2 regions of the Paenibacillus sp. JZ16 genome follow, and region 1 is predicted to be linked to the other one. Evidence: a T-box and tRNA genes for the amino acid it is inferred to sense, from the RefSeq annotation. Region 1 holds a T-box; the other holds one or more tRNA genes.
The links. The T-box of region 1 lies ahead of BJP58_RS27840 (valine--tRNA ligase). A T-box ahead of a tRNA ligase gene usually reads a tRNA of that ligase, here a tRNA-Val.

Region 1 (10,272 bases):
TTTCAGACAGCATGTCCGACAGCAGAGAAAGCGGCAGGCCGACAACGTTAAAATAGTCGCCTTCGATTCCTTCCACGATGGTTGCACCCAAGCCTTGAATCGCATACGAGCCCGCTTTGTCAGCAGGTTCCCCGCTCTTTACATAAGCCGCGATCGCGTCATCACTTAACGATTTCATCTTTACGGTTGTCACACGATGAGCGACCTTGGTACGACCAGATTCCCGGTCAACACAAGCCACGCCCGTGTACACGAGGTGAGCCCGTCCTTGAAGCATGGACAACATCCTTGCCGCGTCAGCATGATCCTCCGGTTTCCCGAGGACAAGATCATCGACAACTACAATCGTGTCGCTTCCCACAATGATACCATCTCCCGGATCATCCGTCAGCTTTCGGAGAACCGCTTCCGCTTTACGTAGTGCCAGTGACTCCACAATTCGCTCTGGCGACCACCCATGCGGGGTGTCCTCGTCAGCTTCACTAGGCATAATCTCAAATGGGATACGAAGGGAGGCAATCAATTCCTGACGCCGAGGAGAGGTGGAGGCCAATATAATACGGCGGTTTCTCTTCTCATTCAAGGGGGATAATCTCCTTTGTCATGTCTTAGAGCCTGCGGTATAACCAAAGCGCTGCTATAATGCCAAGCAGACTGAGCAGGCAAAAGTTAAGTTCAAGGTTAATGTCATAACGAATAATGTCAAAATCAGCGCTAGGCGACCACTTAATCGGTGTAGTTGACGTTAAAAACGACAAAGCCTTAACAGGTTGAAGCGCCTTGGCCAGCCAAGTTCCCGTCAGCCACCCCAGCAGCAAAAACAAGATGAGCATTCCTTTGTTTTTCTTCATGCATCCTCTTCCCTCGCCATATTTTGACACCCTAATTATTATACGGTGAATCGATAAGCAATACAAACAGAAATCCGGCAGGGGGAACTATTTCCAGTTCCGAGCCGGATTTGACGTAAATTTGAATTTATAGGCCATCCAGGAGTTTCTTTTGGCCCATGACATAGTTCATCATGCCCGTTTGAATCTCCCACAAATGCCCCTTGGATTGGTTTTTGTTATATTCGGAGAGCGCCGTGATCGAACTGTTCATGGATTGCTCCATCGCCGGCAGCACTGCCCCGGTCTCCGGACCCAAGCCGGCGGACAGCAGCTTCATCGATTGGATCCACTGCTGGTGCAGATTTGTGATTGCAGTCATACTCTCTGACGCCACCGCGCCCGCCTCCTGCTGCCCCAGCAGCGATGCCGATAGCGTACTCAACTCCGACACAAGCTCCCCGCTTATCGTGAAATAGTCCGTCAGCGTCTGCTCCTCGCCCGCAAAGGCAGCTGACTCTATATCAGGCAGCGCGATTTCTCTCACGTATAATTCGACGCCTTCGGCTTTAAGCTGATTGCTGAGCAGCTTGGCCTGCTCGCGGTCTGGTGATACGCCGGCGTACACCCGGTTCTCCTCATCCAAATCTCCCCCAGCCGCAATACCGGACTGCAGCAGCTCCCCTTTCGCCTGCTCTGCCCGTTCCGACGTGCTGAATACACCGTACTGAAGCATATAAAAAATTTGACCCGGAACGTGTACTGCCGATTCAGTTGAACCGGGTGCGAGTGATGCCCCCGTTCCCCCGGAAGAGTCAGCCGGTGCTTGATTAACTGCGTCATTGCTTCCAAGCTGCCCCGATGCAGGGTCTTCACCTGCATTACCGCCGTTAAACATAGACAGCACCATATACCCAAACAGCAAACCCGTCACAACAGCCGCGGTCACGGATACAGCCATTTTCCAGAAGGAGGTAGGCTTGCGCGAGCGATAATAACCGTAATCATCGGCAGGTGACTCATATAGATCCTTCTCGGGCCCGAGATTCCAATTCGAATCGTTTGCGCCGGAGCCCACACTTCCGGAATACGCGTCATCATGAAGATCGTAAAGATCCTCAACCTCACGCATATCGTCATATGTATCGGCAGGATCAGGCCCGTCACCGAACGACCCGCCCTCAACATGATCCAGACGTCTTCTTTCCTCAGCTAATCGCCCCCTGGATTGGGTATGACGCGATGTTCTCCAATCTTGTCCGTTCACATCCCGAGTGTCCTCCTCCCGGAGCGGCGGAACAACGCGCAGATGATCATGCTGTATGCTGCTCCTATGTTCAAACGAATTGCCCGCATCGGTAAACCGATCAGTCGTTGAGTCAAACTCGTCGAATACAAGATGACGGTCATCAACTTGATCATTGCGCCTTGCGGGAACTTTCTGATACGAATCCCGTTCCTCACGCATATGATCCTTATGACTATCTTTTGGCGGATCGTGATCGAAGCGAATCGTCATTCGTGCTTTATTCATATCCACACACCTCACTTGTCCTTCTACACCTAGCTATATGATCAAGCTTGGCAACTTATGAGTGTGCGAAAAACAAAACAAACAGGCTGATCAAGAAAGTATCTTGATCAGCCTGTATTCTACTTATCGATCCGCTGCTTGCCTCCGTTCGAAGACAAAAGCCCATGCAATCCCCTGCTGCATCGAAGCAGCAAAGCATGCTTGCAATCCATTTACTTCTTGCCTTTAATAGACTCCGCTAAAGCAGCGCCGACCTTCCAAATATCGCCCGCACCCATCGTCAGAACCAGATCGCCTTCTTTTACGCGACCTTTGAGATCGCTCAGGACATCTTCTTTGGTAGGCAAATAGCGGGCACCGGCATTGCTGTTCTGGACAATCAGCTCCACCAGCTTACCGGAACTGATACCCTCGATCTGCTTCTCGCCGGCAGGAGAATAAATATCGGTAATGATCACCTCGTCCGCTTCCCCGAATGCGCGGCTAAACGCATCCAGAAGGAAAAAGGTCCTCGAATACCGCTGCGGCTGGAATACGGCAATAATCCGTTTGCCTGTAGCTTTGGCGGCACTGATCGTAGCCTCGATCTCCGTCGGATGATGCGCATAGTCGTCAATCACCAGAATGCCTTCAGCTTCGCCCAGCACCTGGAAGCGGCGCTTAGCTCCGTTGAACTTGACGATGGCCTCTACAATCGCTTCGAACGAGATTCCGCCTTTCAAGCAGCAAATCACCGTAGCCATGGCGTTGTAGACATTGTGTTTACCCGGTACGGACAATTCAACGGTACCCAGCTCCATGCCGTTATGAAGCATCGTGAAGCTGACGTGACGGTCGCCGAGCACCAGATTCGTTGCCGTATACTCTGCATCCGCATGAATGCCGTATGTGGTCACATTGCATTTTAGGTCAGGCAAAATCGCCTGAATGTTGTTATCGTCGGCGCAAACCACGGCCGTACCGTCTGCCTTGATTTGGCTCAGGAATTGTACATATGCTGCCTTGAGACGATTGAAATCCCCTTCGTAATTCTCCAAGTGATCGGCCTCAATATTCAGAACAACGCCGAGCCAAGGGTGGTACTGAAGGAATGAACCGTCACTCTCGTCCGCTTCGGCCACCACGTGCTCGCCTTCACCAGCTTTGGCATTCGTGCCAACGTTCATGATTTCCCCGCCGATAATAAACGTCGGATCGACGCCGCATTCTTCCATTACGAGCGCAATCATCGATGAAGTGGTTGTCTTACCATGCGCACCCGCTACGGCAACCCCTTTGCGTTCGTTCAGAAGACGCGCCAGCATCTGCGCACGGTGAAGGACAGGAATGTTCAGCTTCTCTGCCTCGACCCGCTCCACGTTGTCTTGGGACAATGCCGTCGAGTAAACCACAAGGTCCGCGCCCTGGACTTGCTCGGCGGTATGTCCAATGTATATTTTGGCGCCCTTGGCCGCCAGCTTTTCTGTCAATTCTTGCGATGCCACGTCAGAACCCGTGACTTTATAACCCATCTCCAGCATAACTCTTGCAATGGCGCTCATCCCGTAGCCGCCAATTCCTATAAAATGAACATGTTCCGATGTATTCAACAGATATCACCAACCTTTTTCAGAATCGGAAAGGCCCAGGAGGTTGGAACGCACGTCGGCAATCAGGTACAACGTGCCCGACACCACCCCAAGATCCTCCGCTTCCGTCCGTGACTTCAACTCTTCAAGTGCGTTTTTCCAATTTGGTTCTATGATGATTTGCAGTGTATGTTTGGCGTATTTCTCCCTTACCTGCTCTACGATGTCACCAAGCGCCTTGGCGTCCAGTTTCTTCCGGAAATCCGGTTCAGTCAGGATAAGCGTATCCACTATTGGCAGTATATGCTGCAAATACGATTCATGATGCTTATTTGCCAGCATTCCCATCATTAAGTTCAGTTTCCGATACTTATAGATCTGCTGCAAGCTTTTGGCCAAGGTTTCAGCCCCTTCGGGGTTGTGCGCACCATCGAGAACAATCCGCGGGGAGGACTGCACTTGTTCCAGTCTTCCCGCCCAGAAAGTATCCTTAAACCCTCTCCGCAATTCTTCATCATCCACGATGAAAGCCATATACTGGCGAAGCACTTCCAGCGTCATCATCGCAAGCGCGGCATTGGCGCATTGGTGCTCACCCTGCATCGAGATGTCCAGATCCATGTCCCGGAACGGACCCTTAAAACGGAAAGTCTGGCTTTCTTCGTTCCCACGCAGACGCTCATAGGAGAACTGTTCATCTACGAGATACAGACTTGTACGGTTTTTGGCTACCGTTTGTTTCAGAATATCGACAGCTTCCGGCTGAGTTACCGTGCTCACCACAGGAACTCCAGGCTTGATAATGCCAGCCTTTTCCGTGGCGATCTCCTGAATGGTATCACCCAGAACGTCGGTATGGTCCATTCCGATATTCGTGATCACCGAAATGATTGGATGAACGATATTGGTCACGTCCAGACGACCGCCAAGTCCCGTCTCCCATACCACCACGTCCGGATAAGATACCTCGGCGTAATACAGTATCGCAAGGGCGGTGGACACCTCAAACATAGTGGGCGATCCGAGCCCGGAACCCGCAATTTCGGCTACAAGCGGCTCTAAGCGATTAGCCAGTTCAAGCAGCGTCTCTTCCGATATGTCCTCGCCGTTATACTGAAACCGATTGGTAAACTTCGTAATATAGGGAGACGTGTAGGTGCCAACCGTGAATCCCCCTTGAAGCAGAACCTTTGTTAAAAAAGCGCATGTGGAGCCTTTTCCATTCGTTCCGGCCACGTGAATAAATTTTAACCGCCGCTCCGGATGGCCGAGAAGCTCCATCAATCGCTGAATTCTATCCATGCCCGGGCGGATTCCAAACGGAATCAGCCCGTTGATCCAAGCTACCGCTTCCTCATAGGTATGGAACGGAGCTGCCACTGCAGCTTCCGAATGATCAACCATCGTTCTCACCTTCTGGTCCAGATTCATCTTGCCCTTTAGCCTCTCAGTTCTTCGATGCGCGCAATCACTTTACTGCGTTTGTCCGAGTAATCCGCAAGCTTCGCCCGTTCTTCTTCAATCACCTTTTCAGGTGCTTTCGATACGAAACCTGGATTGTTCAGCTTCTTCTCCACACGCTCGACTTCGCTGTTCAAGTGCTGAATTTCCTTCTCCAGACGCGTGATCTCCTGAGCGATATCGATCAACCCGGCAAGCGGCAGATACATTTCAACACCTGTTACCACGGCGGTCATCGCCTTATCCGGCGCCTCAAGCGCAAGGGAGGATTGATACTCCGACGTGTTGCAGAAGCGGCGAATATAATCCGCATTGCGATCGATGATGCCGGCAATTTGCTCGCTTACCGGCTTCAACTGGAGTTCTACTTTTTTGCTCATCGGTACGTTTACTTCCGCCCGGATGTTACGTACAGCACGGATGACATCCATCAGCAGGTTCATTTCGGTAACGGCTTCCGCATTCTCAAATGCTTCATCATAGGTCGGCCATGAAGCCAGCATCACCGTCTCTCCTTCATGCGGCAAATGCTGCCAGATCTCTTCGGAGATGAACGGCATGAACGGGTGGATCAAGCGCATCGTGCGGTCCAGCACATAGGCAAGCACCGACTGCGTCTTTCTCTTGGCCGCTTGATCCTCGCCGTACAGGGACAGCTTAGCAAATTCAATATACCAGTCACACAGATCATCCCAGATGAAATTGTAGAGCAGTCGACCGGTCTCGCCAAATTCGTAGGCATCAATTAGACGCGTAATGTCGCGGGAAGTTTCGTTCAGACGATGCAAAATCCAACGGTCGGCCGTTCCCAGCTCTCCGGAAATGTCGATATCCGCCGCCGTGAAGCCCTCCAGATTCATGAGTGCAAAACGTGACGCATTCCAGATCTTGTTCGCGAAGTTACGCGCTTGTTCCACACGTTCCCAGCGGAATCGAAGATCCTGACCCGGCGTACTGCCGGTCGATATCATATAACGCATGGCATCTGCGCCATACTGTTCGATAACCTCGAGCGGATCGATACCATTGCCGAGCGACTTGGACATCTTGCGGCCTTCGCTATCCCGAACCAGACCATGGATAAGCGTATCTTTGAACGGCATTTGATCCGTAAATTCAAGCCCTTGGAAAATCATCCGCGAAACCCAGAACGGAATAATATCATACCCCGTTACGAGAACGCTTGTCGGATAATAACGTTTGAAATCCTCACTGTCCAGATTCGGCCAGCCCATGGTCGAGAACGGCCACAATGCCGAGCTGAACCAGGTATCCAGCACGTCCTCATCCTGTCTCAGATCGTCCTTGCCAAGCTTCGCGCGCGCTTCCTCTTCATTCATGGCAACAACCACTTCGCCCGTGGATTCGGAATACCAGGCCGGAATCCGGTGGCCCCACCACAATTGACGAGAGATGCACCAATCGCGCACATTCTCCATCCAATGCAGGTAGGTTCTCTCGAACCGGTCAGGCACGAAATTAACGCCCTTGCCGGATTTCTGCGCAGTAACGGCTGCTTCCGCAAGCGGCTGCATCTTAACAAACCACTGCGTCGACAGATACGGCTCGACAACGGCGCCGGATCTTTCGCTATGGCCAACCTGATGAACATGATCTTCGATGCGAAGCAGCACGCCCGATTCCTTCATGTCGCTTACGATCTGCTTGCGGCATTCTGCTCGGTCAAGACCCTGGTACTTGCCGGCAAATTCATTCATCGTCCCGGATTCATCCATCACGGTGATTTGCGGCAGATCATGTCTCAGACCCATTTCGAAGTCATTCGGATCATGGGCCGGCGTAATTTTAACCGCTCCGCTGCCGAAATCCTTCTCCACGTACTCATCGGCAATAACCGGAATTTCTCGGCCGACAATAGGCAGGACCAATGTCTTGCCGATCATGTCTTTATAGCGCTCATCTTCCGGATGAACGGCTACCGCCGTATCGCCAAGCATGGTCTCCGGGCGGGTGGTTGCTACGGTAATGGAGCCGCTGCCGTCTTTGAGCGGGTATTGCAAGTGGTACAAATGGCCGTTGACCTCTTTGTACTCCACTTCGATATCGGACAAAGCCGTGCGAGCAGCCGGGTCCCAGTTGATAATGCGTTTGCCGCGATATATAAGCCCCTTATCATAGAGCTTGACGAATACTTCCCGAACCGCTTCCGACAACCCCTCGTCGAGCGTGAAACGCTCTCTGGAGTAATCGAGGGACAGGCCGATCTTGGACCATTGGTCACGGATCGTATTCGCATATAGATCCTTCCACTCCCACACTTTCTCCAGGAATTTTTCACGTCCCAGATCGTAGCGGGTAACGCCTTCTTCGCGAAGCTTCTGCTCAACCTTGGTTTGCGTGGCGATGCCCGCATGGTCAGAACCCGGCAGCCACAACGCATCATAGCCCTGCATCCGCTTTACGCGAATCAGGATATCCTGCAGCGTAAAGTCAAGGGCATGGCCGATGTGAAGCATTCCCGTAACGTTTGGTGGAGGAATAACAATCGTATACGGCTCCGCGTCCGGTCGTTTGCCAGCTTCAAAGAAGCCGCCTTCCTTCCAGTACGGATACCATTTTTGTTCGGCTGCCTTCGGATCATACGTCGTCGGCATGTCTAACTGGGATTGGTTTTGTTTTTGATCCATATTTTCGTACCTCCGATACTGTTAATCAGTTTTGCCAACCCGTAACGTTTTAGCCTCCGGGCGTGGCAATGGATATCCATGTTTGCGTGAAACAAAAAAAGCCCTTCGTCCTCAAAGGACGAAAGACTGTTCTCTCGCGGTACCACCTTTGTTTCGTGCTTATAATCATTCATGAATCGAGTCCTCCCATGAAGAACATGAAAGGCCTGCGATCAAGCACGACACTTTACACAGATAACGGCTGCGGCCGGCGAACTCTAACCAGGGTAGCGATCGATCCTACTCTATCTCAAGTCCGCAACTCCGGGGCGACTTCGGCAAGCTGGTTCCTGCGGAATCTCACAGCGCATAATAGCAATTCCGCTCTCTGAAGGCCATACCTTCCTACTCTTCCCGTTCAACGTTGTTCTAGCTTTAGGAATACCTGTACATATACTATTCAAATATACCGTGGTTGTTGCATATAGTCAATATTTCGAGTGTTTCCGAACGATTTAGACATCATACCTGTCTATCCAAATTAATGCTAATACATTGTAAAAAGAAGCCCCGGCTCGTCCGACTCCCCTCTTCTTCTAACCGACTCCCCGCCAAACACAAAAAACAGGCCAAGGATATCCTACCTTGACCTGCTTGTTCTTACGCGATCGCTTCCTCCGCTGATTACTGGGGAATGTATAATACCTGGCCTTCTTCCACATTCTGCTCGGACATGCGGTTATATAACAAAAGCTCTCGCGGCGTCAGTTGATAACGCTCGGCAATCACGTCGAGTGTCTCCTCACGCTGCACAATGCACATCCGGACCTTGCGGAAAGGCGTTTCCTCACGGCGGTTACCCAGGAACAGACTCTTCCACTCCACGTCCTCGGCCGTTGCGGAGTCAACCAATTCCTCCGTCTCTTCTTCCTCGTCCCGAGCGGCTTGATCCTGATCCTGAACCGTTCTGCTCGATTGAAGCAACGAAGAGAAGCCTACGCCCGATGCGCTGGTTGTGCTGCTGTTCTTCGTGTTGAAGGCCACCTTTAACTCCGGCTTGGTCGGAACCTCTTCGGCTTTAATGGAAACCTCTTCCGTTATATCATCCATATCCTCCGAAGGGAATTCTTCCTCAGCAAAAACAGGCTGCACTTCCTCCGTTTCCGGTGATTCCAGTACCGGAACGGCTTCCACTTCTTCACCCTTACGCTCAATGACACCCGGAAAACCGGCTGCTGGATCTTCTTGCTCCGGCTCGGGCTGGACCGAAGCCCGTTCGAATTGCCATACACTTGGAATCGACGACTCAGCTGCCTGAGCTTCCGTCTCATTATGTAAGGCATATTCGACCGTATCCCGAGCTTCAGGCGAATTAGAAATGCTAATGGTGCTGTCTGCTGAGTCCTGTGAATCCCGTGTTTGGTTCTCATACTGTGCCCAGGATGCCAGATACTGCTGTGTGCGCGCATCCGTCCCGAACTCTTGGGCTCTGGTCTGAGCCTCGTTGAAGTAAGAAGGAGAAGGTGAGTTAGCGTCTGTATGAGCTCCGCTGCCATGAAGCTGGTCGTACGGGTTGGCTGCGAACTGCTGCTCCCCGTTCGAATACAAATCAGTCGCTTCAGGAGCATGTACCACTGTGAATTCCTCATTGGCCCATACTTGGTCACGGGCTCCCGGAGCCGCCGCCTGAATTCCTTTGAGCGACAGAACCCCTGTAATGTTCAAGCTGCGTTTGGATAACAAATCCACGTCAAAATTCTCGATCTCGACCGCGATGTCATCCAATGATGATACCCGGTTCATCGGGACCGTGATTTCAACCGGGATCCAGTGTTCGAGCGGCTCCGTCTCTCCTGCTTCGGTGTCACCTTTATACAGGCCTGCAAGAAGCAGATGACCCCGAAGCGTAGCCTGGTCCTGCTGACTGATCACCTGAATATGCGGGATCAACTCCGCCTCTTCCAATTCTTCGATTCCCGGCAAATCTTCCGTTAAATTAATACGCTCGTAAATATCGAACCGCAATCCGTAGGACTGGTCAAACACGGGAATGTCCTCCTTTTTGGCATATACTATCCGTGATCTGTTATCACGGCATGAGCCTAAGTTTTGCCACTCAATTTATCTATATGCCGAAAATAGGAGAGCATGACTTTTTTGCGAATTGTGCGTGAAAGTTACAGCTTCATTCAGGATCTTGCAAGTTTTCTTACCGGTCCGATGTCTCTATGATTCGCTCTCTTAACTCCAAC
Region 2 (10,272 bases), 420 kb from region 1:
AATGTATAAGTTATCCTATACAAGATGGTTACATACCTTTATTCAAAGAAATGGAAGGAGAGTCTTGGAATGAAATACTTTTTGATGATTGTCACTGCAATGGTCGTTTCGATGACTTTGAATTCCACAGCAGTCGTGGAGAAGAGTGAGGTTAATGTAACTGGCTCATCGGAACAAATACAACCCGAGGAAAAAGCAGCAAATAGTAAGCCTGCGCAATGGAGCGAGGGATTTGTTGTATGGAGTGGTGGAAACTCTTACAAAGTATTGAAGCATGCCGTGCTTCCTTCTTTTAAAGCCGGAACCAAGCTTGGAGAAGTGAGCCGCGAGATCGATCATGCGGACGTTGCGGATCATCGTGCTCCAGAGGGAGTACGGTTGGAAGATGGAGATAGCAGTTTACCTGTCGGAACGGCCATCTATCAGTTGGCTGGGGCGCCTGCTGAGAAGGTGCTCTTGGTTGAAATGGATGGACAATATTATAAAGCTGTCAGACAATATGAACGATGATCGATTCCGTTTATGGGTGGGTGTGAATCATGATTCAATTTGAAAGACTGCACCATGTCAGCTTGGCCGTACGAAATTTGGAGACAGCGAAGGTGTTTTACTCGGAGGTGCTGAGGTTTCAGGAGCTGCCGCGACCGCCGTTTGCCTCCAAGGGTGTCTGGTACGCTGTCGGAGACCAGCAGCTTCATCTGCTGGAGCATCCCATCAGTGATACGCTGCGGGAGCGCGGAATCGATACGACGGACGGGCATTTCTCGATCTGGGTGAAAAGCTACCGCGAGACGAAGGAATGGCTGGACCGAATGAATGTCGAGTATGTGGCTAATCCCGACAGCGTTGCCGGCTTTGCCCAGATTTTCGTGCTGGATCCAGACCGCAATATCATTGAATTCGGAGCGGAGTATGGATCGTAAACGCTAAATTTTAAAAAAGCCAGACACATGAATGTGTTTGGCTTTTTTGCGCTCTTATTTTTGGATGAGGACGGGGGTATTCATTTTCACTTTGTCGTAGAGCCAGCGTACGTCTTTATTATGCATCCGTATACAACCTGCCGATACGTATTTTCCGATCGAGTTGGCGTTGTTGTTTCCATGAATGGCATAAGCGTAGCTGACTCTGCCGTTTACTTTCACATTAATGCCGAGCCAGCGATCCCCTAGCGGATTGCGGGGGTCTCCTCCCTTGATGCCTTCCTTGTAGTAAGGTCTGTTTTTCACTTTTTCGTGGATTTTGAACAGGCCTTCTGGCGTATAGGAGGGCTTTTTGCCTGTAGCGACGGGAAACGTTTTAATGACCTTGCCTTTTTCATAATACGTCAGTTTGTTGGTGGATTTATCAATAACGATAAACTGTGCGTACTTGCTGTACTTACTGTCCAGCTTCTGTCCGGAAGCGCCATGGGATACGACGGGGAAAAAGAAAACCAGCAGTAAGGTGAAGATCAGTATGCGGCTGATGCCCTTAATGATGTCCGATCACCTCTTTTCGTTCTCCCCCATATATATGCAGCTATTCGCGAATGTTGACGGAAATGTGCATAAGCGGAAAAATAGAACAAGTTGTTTTCAAAGAGAAATATAAGGAGGAGAGGGGATTTCTTCAAGAGGCTTTTCGTGTTGAACACAGATGCCGCTTGAAAACGACACCAGTGTCGTTTATGATAAAATAAGTTTAAAACGACACTGATGTCGTTTATGCAAAGGTGAAGTTCGTGGAATCGCTATTCATGTTAAAGGGCGGGAGAGTGATGACTCATGTGTCCACGGGTTAGTGAGGAATACAAACAGGAGAAGAAGCATGAAATATTGAGGGCGGCCAGGCGCGTTTTTATCAGAAAGGGCTATGCCCGCACCGTGATGCAGGACATTATGGATGAAGCGGGCATGTCCCGCGGAGCCGTGTATGCGTATTTTGATAATGTGGAGCATGTATTTATAGAGGTCCTCCGTTTTGACGACCAAGAGACGCTCCGTTTTTTTGAACCGGATCCGCAATATCCGATATGGAATCAGTTGATGGACTGGGTTCAGAAACAGCAGGGTGATCTATCGCTAATCCGGCATTCGCTTGTATTGGCCAGGGCAGAATTTTTCCTGTCTTCCTCTTATGTTCATGCCAGGAAGGATTATCCCTATATAACCGAACGATATCAACTGACTGTTGAGGCCATGGGACGGGTCTTTCGGAAAGGTCAGGAGCAAGGGGAGTTTCGGCCCCGATTGGAACCGGAAGCCATCGCGCGATATATGATCTCGTTTCTGAACGGACTTATGCTGGATACCTTCCAGCTCGGACCGACGATGACTTGCGTACCGGAGCAGCTGGAAACGTTCATCCAATCTCTCTGCGTAATGTTAGATCCGATATCAATAGAAACATGATTATGGAAAGGGTGCTTGTTGATGCTATTTAATTCTGCTAGATTGACATGTCGAAAAATGACGATGAATGACGCGGAGCTTTATCATACCTGGCGTAATGATCTCGAAGTGATGCAATCCACCAGTCCTTGCCTGGATGCTTATCAACTGGAGGAAACAAAGGACTTCGTTCAGCATGTGATCCTGGGCTCTTCCTCCTCGAAGAGCTATCTGATCCTGTTGAAGGATACCGGCAGACCGATCGGCATCATGTCATTGGTTCATATCGATACCAAGAACCGGAATGCGGAGTGCATCATCGACATTGGCGAAAAGACTTTTTGGGGCAAAGGGTACGGCTTTGAAGCGATGACGCTTTTGCTCGATTATGCTTTTTTGGAACTGAATCTGCACAGGGTAAGCTTGCGAGTATTTTCCTTCAACCATAAAGCGATCAAGCTGTATGAAAAAATCGGATTTGTCCACGAGGGCAGCTCCAGGCAGAGCTTGTACCGGAATGGCGTCTGGCATGACATCGTGCATATGGGGATACTGCAGAGTGAGTATGCGTCAAAAGGTTGATTTTCCCCTACTTCCATAATAAGGTAGGTATGTGAAGTCAATGAGGGAATGGAGAATCATATCATGTCCGAAAATGAAGTGTTATGGATTCAAGACCTGCGCATGAAATATGATAATCGTTATGTGCTGAACGGTATCGACTTGGAGGTACGCCGCGGCGAGATGATTGGATATATCGGTCCGAACGGAGCGGGGAAAAGCACGACGGTCAAGATCATGCTCGGGCTGGTTGAGGGGTACACGGGGACAGTCCGCATATTCGGTCAGGATATTTCCGATGGGAATATCGATTACAAACGGAGAATCGGATATGTCCCCGAGGTGGCCGAATTGTACGATCAGTTAACGGCTGCCGAGTATTTGACCTTTATAGGCGAGTTGTACGGACTTACATATGATGCAGCGGATGATAAGGCGAAGCAATTGATGGAATGTTTGGACATGGAAAAGGCCTATCACTCGCGGATCGCTACGTTTTCAAAAGGAATGCGGCAAAAGGTGCTGCTGATCTCGAGCCTGCTGCATGACCCTGATCTATTGTTTCTGGATGAGCCCTTAAGCGGGCTGGATGCGAACAGCGTGATGGTGGTCAAGGAAGTTTTGGCTCAACTCTCGGCCCAGGGCAAGACGATTTTTTATTCCTCACATATTATGGACGTCGTTGAGAAAATCAGCAGCCGGATCATCCTGCTTGCTGACAGCCGGGTAGTGGCAGACGGAACGTTCAAAGAATTACAACAGCATTCCCATGAGGGGTCCCTGGAAGAAGTGTTTAATCAGCTGACGGGGTTCCATGACCATGCCCGTATTGCGGAACGGTTCGTATCGATCATTCGGGAGGGAAGTTGATATGGGGGGATTGGAATCATCGTTTCGAATGCTGAAGATACTGGATCGCTTTCAGGGAATTATTTCGAGAATGGGTGTCGACTATGCAACCCTGCGCAGGATCCTCCATGTCAAATTGCTGATGGATTCGAGGCGTGCACCTGTCATATTATCTTCAAGCAACAGGAAGAAAGAAGAAGAGCAGGACAAGAACCTGTTTGTCAGCTCCCTCTGGCTGTACGGCTTAATCGGGCTTGTCCTGACGCCGTTTGTGTTCTGGAGCGATCCGGAATATTTAATGCCGATGAGCATCCTGTCTGCGATCCTAATGTTCTTGATCATGAGCTCCATGATTTCAGATTTCTCTTCCGTGCTCCTTGATGTGCGCGACCGCAGCATTTTGATGACAAAGCCGATCGACGGTCGTACGGTCGGGTTGGCGAGATCGATTCATGCTGGAATTTACTTGCTGCTGCTTACCGGGGCGCTCTCAGCAGGCTCACTGGTCGTAGGATTGATCAAGCATGGCGTGCTGTTCTTTCTGATCTATATCCTGGAGTTAATTCTGATGAATATGCTCATTCTGGTGAGCACTTCCTTGGTTTATCTGTTGCTGCTTAAGTATTGGGATGGAGAGAAACTGAAGGATCTGATCAATTATGTACAGATTGGACTTTCCGCCGCGCTGGCCATTGGCTATCAGTTTGTGATCCGTTCCTTTGATCTGATTGATTTCAATTTGGTATTTACGCCGGCCTGGTGGCAGATTCTGCTTCCGCCGGTGTGGTTTGCGGCTCCATATGAGTGGCTGTTTGGCGAGGGGAGCGGGTGGCTGACCGTTCTCTCGTTGCTGGCTGTACTGGTACCGATTGTGCTTATGATCGTTTATGTCCGTTATATTCCTTCTTTCGAGCAGCATCTGGAGAAGCTGGCTCACAGCGATGCGGGAAAAGGGCGGGAGCGCGGGCGATTGGACAGATTCTTGGCCAAATTGGTATGCCGGTCGCGCACGGAGCAGGCTTGTTTCCGATTATCTTCCAGCATGCTGAAGAATGAGAGAGAATTTAAGTTTAAAGTGTATCCAACACTCGGATTGTCCGTGTTACTGCCTTATTTATTTTTTGTCTCCACAATCCGCAACTCCTCATTGACCGAAATCAGCCAGGGATCGTCGTACTATGTACTGCACACGATGCTTATTATGATTGTAACGGTCGTTATGATGCTGAAATTCTCCGGCAAGCCCAAAGCCTTCTGGCTATTTGGCGCAGCCCCGATGCCAAGCATGAATCCATTATACCAAGGGGCGTTAAAGGCTTTTGCGGTCAGAATGTTCCTGCCGCTCTTCACTGTGAACGCGGTCATATTCCTGATTCTGTTCGGAAGCCGGATTATCCCGGATGTTCTCATCGTATTCCTTACCGGCTTGGTGTTGATTCCTTTATCAGCCAAGGCAATTCTGCGCACTCCACCGTTCTCTCAGGCGTTTAATATGGCTCAGCAGAAAGACGGCTGGTGGGTGCTGCTTTTCTTCATTGTAGTGGGCGGATTATGCGGTTTGCATTATGCAAGCAGCATGCTTCCCTATGGCATGTTAGCATATATCCTCATGCTGCTCGTTGCGAATGGATTGGCATGGACCAAGCTGTATAAGTGAATCGGGGAATGACAGGAAGAGGAGGGGAAGATGAAGCGGATTACGCTAAGAGGATAAAATATGGACCAGCTGCCGGGTAAAGAACCATACCGGGTGCAGGGTTATGTGAATTAGATCGGGCAGAGAGGAAGGATCAAGACTAATTCCCCAGTCTCCTTCGCTCCACCCGGATAGCATGGATGGAGGCCCGGGTGCTTCCAAATTATAGGTTTCCCGTAATCGATTTATTGTTTCTTGGTTGAGCGAGCTGTTGTCTTCCCCGTAGGTTGTATGTGGTCCGAATGTTAGTAAAAGAACGATTAGGCATAATAAAGTCTTGTTTCGCAATGTTATATTCTCCTTAGGAAAGGCACCCGAGATGGATGCCTCTTCTTTCATTTTTTAGATTGTAAATGCTTGAACAGGAACGTAGGTTCGTATATAATAGAGATATAGCAAATTAACTTCCTAATTCACTCTTCACTTCATAGATCCATGATGGATTCCCCCACTTATGTATTTAATTACCTGTTGTTATGCCTTCCGGGCCTTATATAATCAACTTAGATGATGTCAGGATGTTAATATAGAGGAACTGAGTATTCTGGCTTAGTCATTTTCGCAAGGTCGTGGATTCTTGATAACTAGTGCTTGATTTTCGTTTGGTATATGGATTGGACGGTGCAGCGATTTAATTTCGTATTGGTGTATAAGAAGTTCTAAGCTGTTCTTTTTTAGAATTTTTGGGCCAATCCGGAGACATACACGACGTTAATGTTTTTGCATTTTCCATCACAGTTTCCAGACATATAAGAAGTGGCAGGCGCCATCGGAATTGACCTCAAGAACACGCATCATTTAGGACGACTCGATAGAAACTGAGGGTCTGTTGTCGGTATACCGTTTATTTATGGACGTTATAACCATCAATGTAATCAGGATAAATCGAGAATTGGCGTAGTACACATTTTAACCATTTCTTATGGTGTAGGGAGGAAATCTTTGAATGGAAGTTATTTGGTTTATGTTGTTTTCAACATTTGAAACACTGGCTATTTATTCGCTAATCATGACATTGCTTAGATTCAAGACGACAGAGTACATATGGCAGGCGTTGATTGTCATGATCCTTGCCAACTTACAAAGTTTCATCATGCGCAACGAACTTCAATTGGATTTTCTAGCCCCTCTCATTACCGTGTTAATCTTCGTTTTCTTATTCTCAGCCATTATTAAGATCCCGGTTATCTGGTCGGCGATCTGCACCATTCTGGGTTATATGTTTTATGCGTTAATTCAAACGGCATATCTGACAACGATATTCGGATCAATCGACTCCATTCAGACCGATCATGCCAATGGTTATATTCTTCAAATCCTCTCAGGTGCGACAGGACTATTGATATCCTGGGTTATGTACAGGTTTGGTATTGGGTTTAAGTACGATCTGGAAAAGCTGCGCATTAAATTTGAACATGTTCTATTGATCACGTTGATTATCGTGGTGTTGATATTAATTGCAATTCTATTTTACCTTAATCGTTTATGGCTGCACCTTCTCTTCTTTGGAATAACATTTGGAATCTTCTTGTATTATGCCATCAATACAGAGGAGCGGGAATCTTATGATCATAGAAGGCTTGTCAAAGTGGATAGCGGAGGGGATCAAACGCCAGGTACCTGACCATAAGTCCTCTGTTTCTGTTCTGAAACATGCGATCACCATCATTTTAAACGTATTATGTATTGTGGTCTTCACGCTGCTTATCTCTATTTTTACAGGTAACATGAAGCAGGCTGTGATAGCCTTGGTGGGTTTTGCGGTACTAAGGCAATTTTCCGGAGGATATCATCTTAAGACGGGGGCAGGCTGTATTGCATTCACGACAGCGCTATTCACTCTGGTGTCTTTTGCGGATATGGGGAATGCAAGCATTCTCGTAATTACTGCTCTCAGTCTGTTGCTGGTGATGCTGTTCGCTCCCAGCCGAATTGAGAAGCAGTCCCGTATACCGAGGAAACATTACGTAAAACTTCGCTTGATTAGCTGTTTCATCGTTATGTTTAACTTTGGACTCCAGTCCCCAACATTGGCTGTCATATTTTTGGTCCAGGCTATCAGTTTAATACGCTGGAAAGGAGGACAAGCTCATGTTATGGATCCATAGGATTAGACATCGGTTGTTTTCGTTTATCGCATCTGCTCTGACGTTGGTAGCTGTTTTTGTAGTTAATACTGCAAGTCCCGTTTTTGTATATAGCGGAGAGACGCCGGAAGAACTGTTAAAGTAAGTCTTGATCCTTCGAAAGGGGACTGGGGTACTTAAAAATGATGGTATAAATAAAGATGAATATGTAGGTTATGGTTTCCGGTGAAATTCAGCTAGCTAGTCTAAAGAAGGAAAAAAGAAAAAACCCTTGATGCCAATGGCATCAAGGGTTTTCGGTTATGATCTGTAGTGGGCTCGAACCACTGACCCCTACCCTGTCAAGATAGTGCTCTCCCAGCTGAGCTAACAGATCATGAAATATTTAAAAAGGTAATTCATATATTACCAGCAGACAATGCGACTGTCAATGGTTTTCTCGTTATAAAAAATCACATTCCGGTTCAGACTAAATACAGCATGATTTTGCTAGTGGAGGAGCGTGAATGGTATGGCAGGTGGGAAATCCCTTCATTTCAAACGAGCCGGACTGGTGCTCTCGTTGCTGGGGGTAACTGTACTGGGCAGCGGTTGCAGTATCCCGGAGAGAACGTCGGTGCAGCTGGAGCCGCTCCATGGATCAGCAGCGCCCGTAATGCTCGATGTTTACGGCCGTTCTGTAGATCAGGATGTGTATTCCAAGCAGGGAAGCGGGGCACTGGAGCCGGTTCCGCCGATGGATTCGGTGGACACATTACGTGATCTCCAACCATAAGGGGGTGCAGCAACGATCCGTATCAGATCAGTCCTAAGAATGTCTGTATCCACTGCTCGAACAACGAGCAGTGCAAACCGTCGGCTGGCAGGCTGGCGGTTTGCTGTAAAACGGCCGATGTTATTCCTCATCCCATTTGCGGGAATAACCTTTTTTAATCGCCCAAAAGATAGGGTAGATGATAACGGCTGAGATGATAATAGCCCAAAATATCGTGGCTCCCATGCCCATAAAGGCCATGCTCCTTTCAAGAAAACGTTAGTTTATACTATACAGGAAAACGATTATTTTGTATAATATCTCGATCTGCGATATCACTTAGGAATTGATTCTACATAAAGAGGTGTTGAAATGGCAGCAGAAATCATAAATGTATCAACCGAAGAGCAATTGCAGCAGGCGTTGGATATCCGGAAGGATGTTTTCGTGCTTGAACAGAAGGTGCCGATTGACCTGGAGATTGATGAGTACGATCGTCTGGACTCCGATGCGTTTCATGTCCTGATCAAATCGGAGGGACAGTACGCGGCAACCGGACGTATCACCTATTACAATAAAGATTCCGCCAAAATGCAGCGAATTGCGGTTCGTAAGCCCTTCCGTTCCAAAGGGATTGGCCGCGTGCTGATGATGGCATTGGAAGCGCAGGCGCGTGAATTGAAGCTGCAGTATTCTGTACTGGATGCACAGGTTCAAGCGGAGGCATTTTATCGCAAGCTTGGGTATGAGACCATTTCGGACGAGCCGTTTGATGATGCGGGCATTCCCCACGTTCGTATGAAAAAAGAACTGTAGGCTTCTTACCATATATGGTGCCAATGATCCGCACTGTTTAAAAAGAAGAGACCCCGAGAATAAACTCGAGGTCTTTTTAGTCATGATTTTAAAAGTTTGGCAAATTGTCCAGGTTGTTGCTGGGATCGCCATCCGCATTGGAGCGAAGATGTTCGTCACCGTCACGCCCTCGGAATACGTTCAAGTTTTTGATTTCTTTATTCTTGGCCATTTGTTGTGCTGTCTTGTAGTCAACGACACTGCCGTTATCCAGCTTAAGTTCGATGATGTCGCCATCTCCGTTTTTACGGACGCCTATGACTTCTTGTTGTGTATTATCCATATGAATCGCCTCCCGGCATTAGTGTTCCCGGGAAACCTCATAAACTATTCATCTATACTGAACTACAATTCGTATACCCGCTGCTGCTCCACAAATTCCATGATGCCGGTCTTGCCAATGAAAGCTTCGACCTCATCGCTGTAATGCATGAGATAGGTGCGCTCCTGAATTTCTTGTGGGAGGCTAAGCAGCTCATCCAGTGTCGTATGAACCTCGCCGGGACCTTGTAGCTGACATTCATGCAGAATCACTTCACAATCCCGCTCATTCACCAATTGGTTGAGCAGTATAGGGTCGAATACCATGTCAGCACTGTAAAAAATCCGATCATTTAGATAAAGCGAATAGCTGTCCTTGCCGGGAATATGCTGCGTATGAATCAGTTCTACCGAGATGCCGGATGAAATATTGGTCTTCACTCCCGGTTTCAGAGGGTGTACGTCAAATACATCATGCAGGGAGGAGATATGTCCCTGTTGATATAAGCCGCCTTTGAGGGTGTGCTCCCATATCGGTTCCACCAGCGTCTCGGCAATATAGAGTGGGAGCTTACGGTTGTATTTCATTTTCATAATAAAAGCCAGCTCCTCAAGTCCGCCTACATGGTCAGCATGAATGTGAGTGATAAGCACAGCATCCATATCGTTAAACGTCTTATTCAGCTGATGAAGCGCTAGAGGAGCTGTAATGCCGCAGTCGATGAGAAGTGTGAAATTTCCGTCATGGATCAGTGCGTTATTGTTATAGTAGTTCTTGGCAAACGCACTGCCGGTGCCAAGCATTTGCAATTTTAGTGTCAATGGATGAAACCTCCT

Region 2: it has a tRNA-Val gene. The T-box ahead of BJP58_RS27840 (valine--tRNA ligase) is inferred to sense a tRNA for this amino acid. The anticodon was not compared.

The regions. Positions count from the first base shown of each region.
Region 1 covers NZ_CP017659.1:6,236,703-6,246,974, reverse strand. Annotated here, with positions in the region: gene BJP58_RS27865 (Maf family protein) at 1-583, opposite strand, end outside; gene BJP58_RS27860 (DUF4321 domain-containing protein) at 609-851, opposite strand; gene BJP58_RS27855 (SPOR domain-containing protein) at 979-2,364, opposite strand; gene murC (UDP-N-acetylmuramate--L-alanine ligase) at 2,577-3,953, opposite strand; gene BJP58_RS27845 (bifunctional folylpolyglutamate synthase/dihydrofolate synthase) at 3,960-5,336, opposite strand; gene BJP58_RS27840 (valine--tRNA ligase) at 5,372-8,041, opposite strand; T-box leader at 8,153-8,451, opposite strand; gene BJP58_RS27835 (LysM peptidoglycan-binding domain-containing protein) at 8,705-10,066, opposite strand; gene BJP58_RS27830 (RluA family pseudouridine synthase) at 10,230-10,272, opposite strand, start outside.
Region 2 covers NZ_CP017659.1:6,660,537-6,670,808, forward strand. Annotated here, with positions in the region: gene BJP58_RS29730 (hypothetical protein) at 70-510, shown strand; gene BJP58_RS29735 (VOC family protein) at 540-923, shown strand; gene BJP58_RS29740 (L,D-transpeptidase) at 978-1,331, opposite strand; gene BJP58_RS33790 (hypothetical protein) at 1,236-1,445, shown strand; gene BJP58_RS29745 (TetR/AcrR family transcriptional regulator) at 1,767-2,393, shown strand; gene BJP58_RS29750 (GNAT family N-acetyltransferase) at 2,415-2,954, shown strand; gene BJP58_RS29755 (ABC transporter ATP-binding protein) at 3,018-3,803, shown strand; gene BJP58_RS29760 (hypothetical protein) at 3,805-5,439, shown strand; gene BJP58_RS29765 (hypothetical protein) at 6,425-7,102, shown strand; gene BJP58_RS29770 (accessory gene regulator ArgB-like protein) at 7,059-7,586, shown strand; gene BJP58_RS29775 (cyclic lactone autoinducer peptide) at 7,570-7,710, shown strand; tRNA gene BJP58_RS29780 (tRNA-Val) at 7,869-7,941, opposite strand; gene BJP58_RS29785 (hypothetical protein) at 8,077-8,340, shown strand; gene BJP58_RS29790 (GNAT family N-acetyltransferase) at 8,692-9,135, shown strand; gene BJP58_RS29795 (DUF3892 domain-containing protein) at 9,224-9,457, opposite strand; gene BJP58_RS29800 (MBL fold metallo-hydrolase) at 9,520-10,257, opposite strand.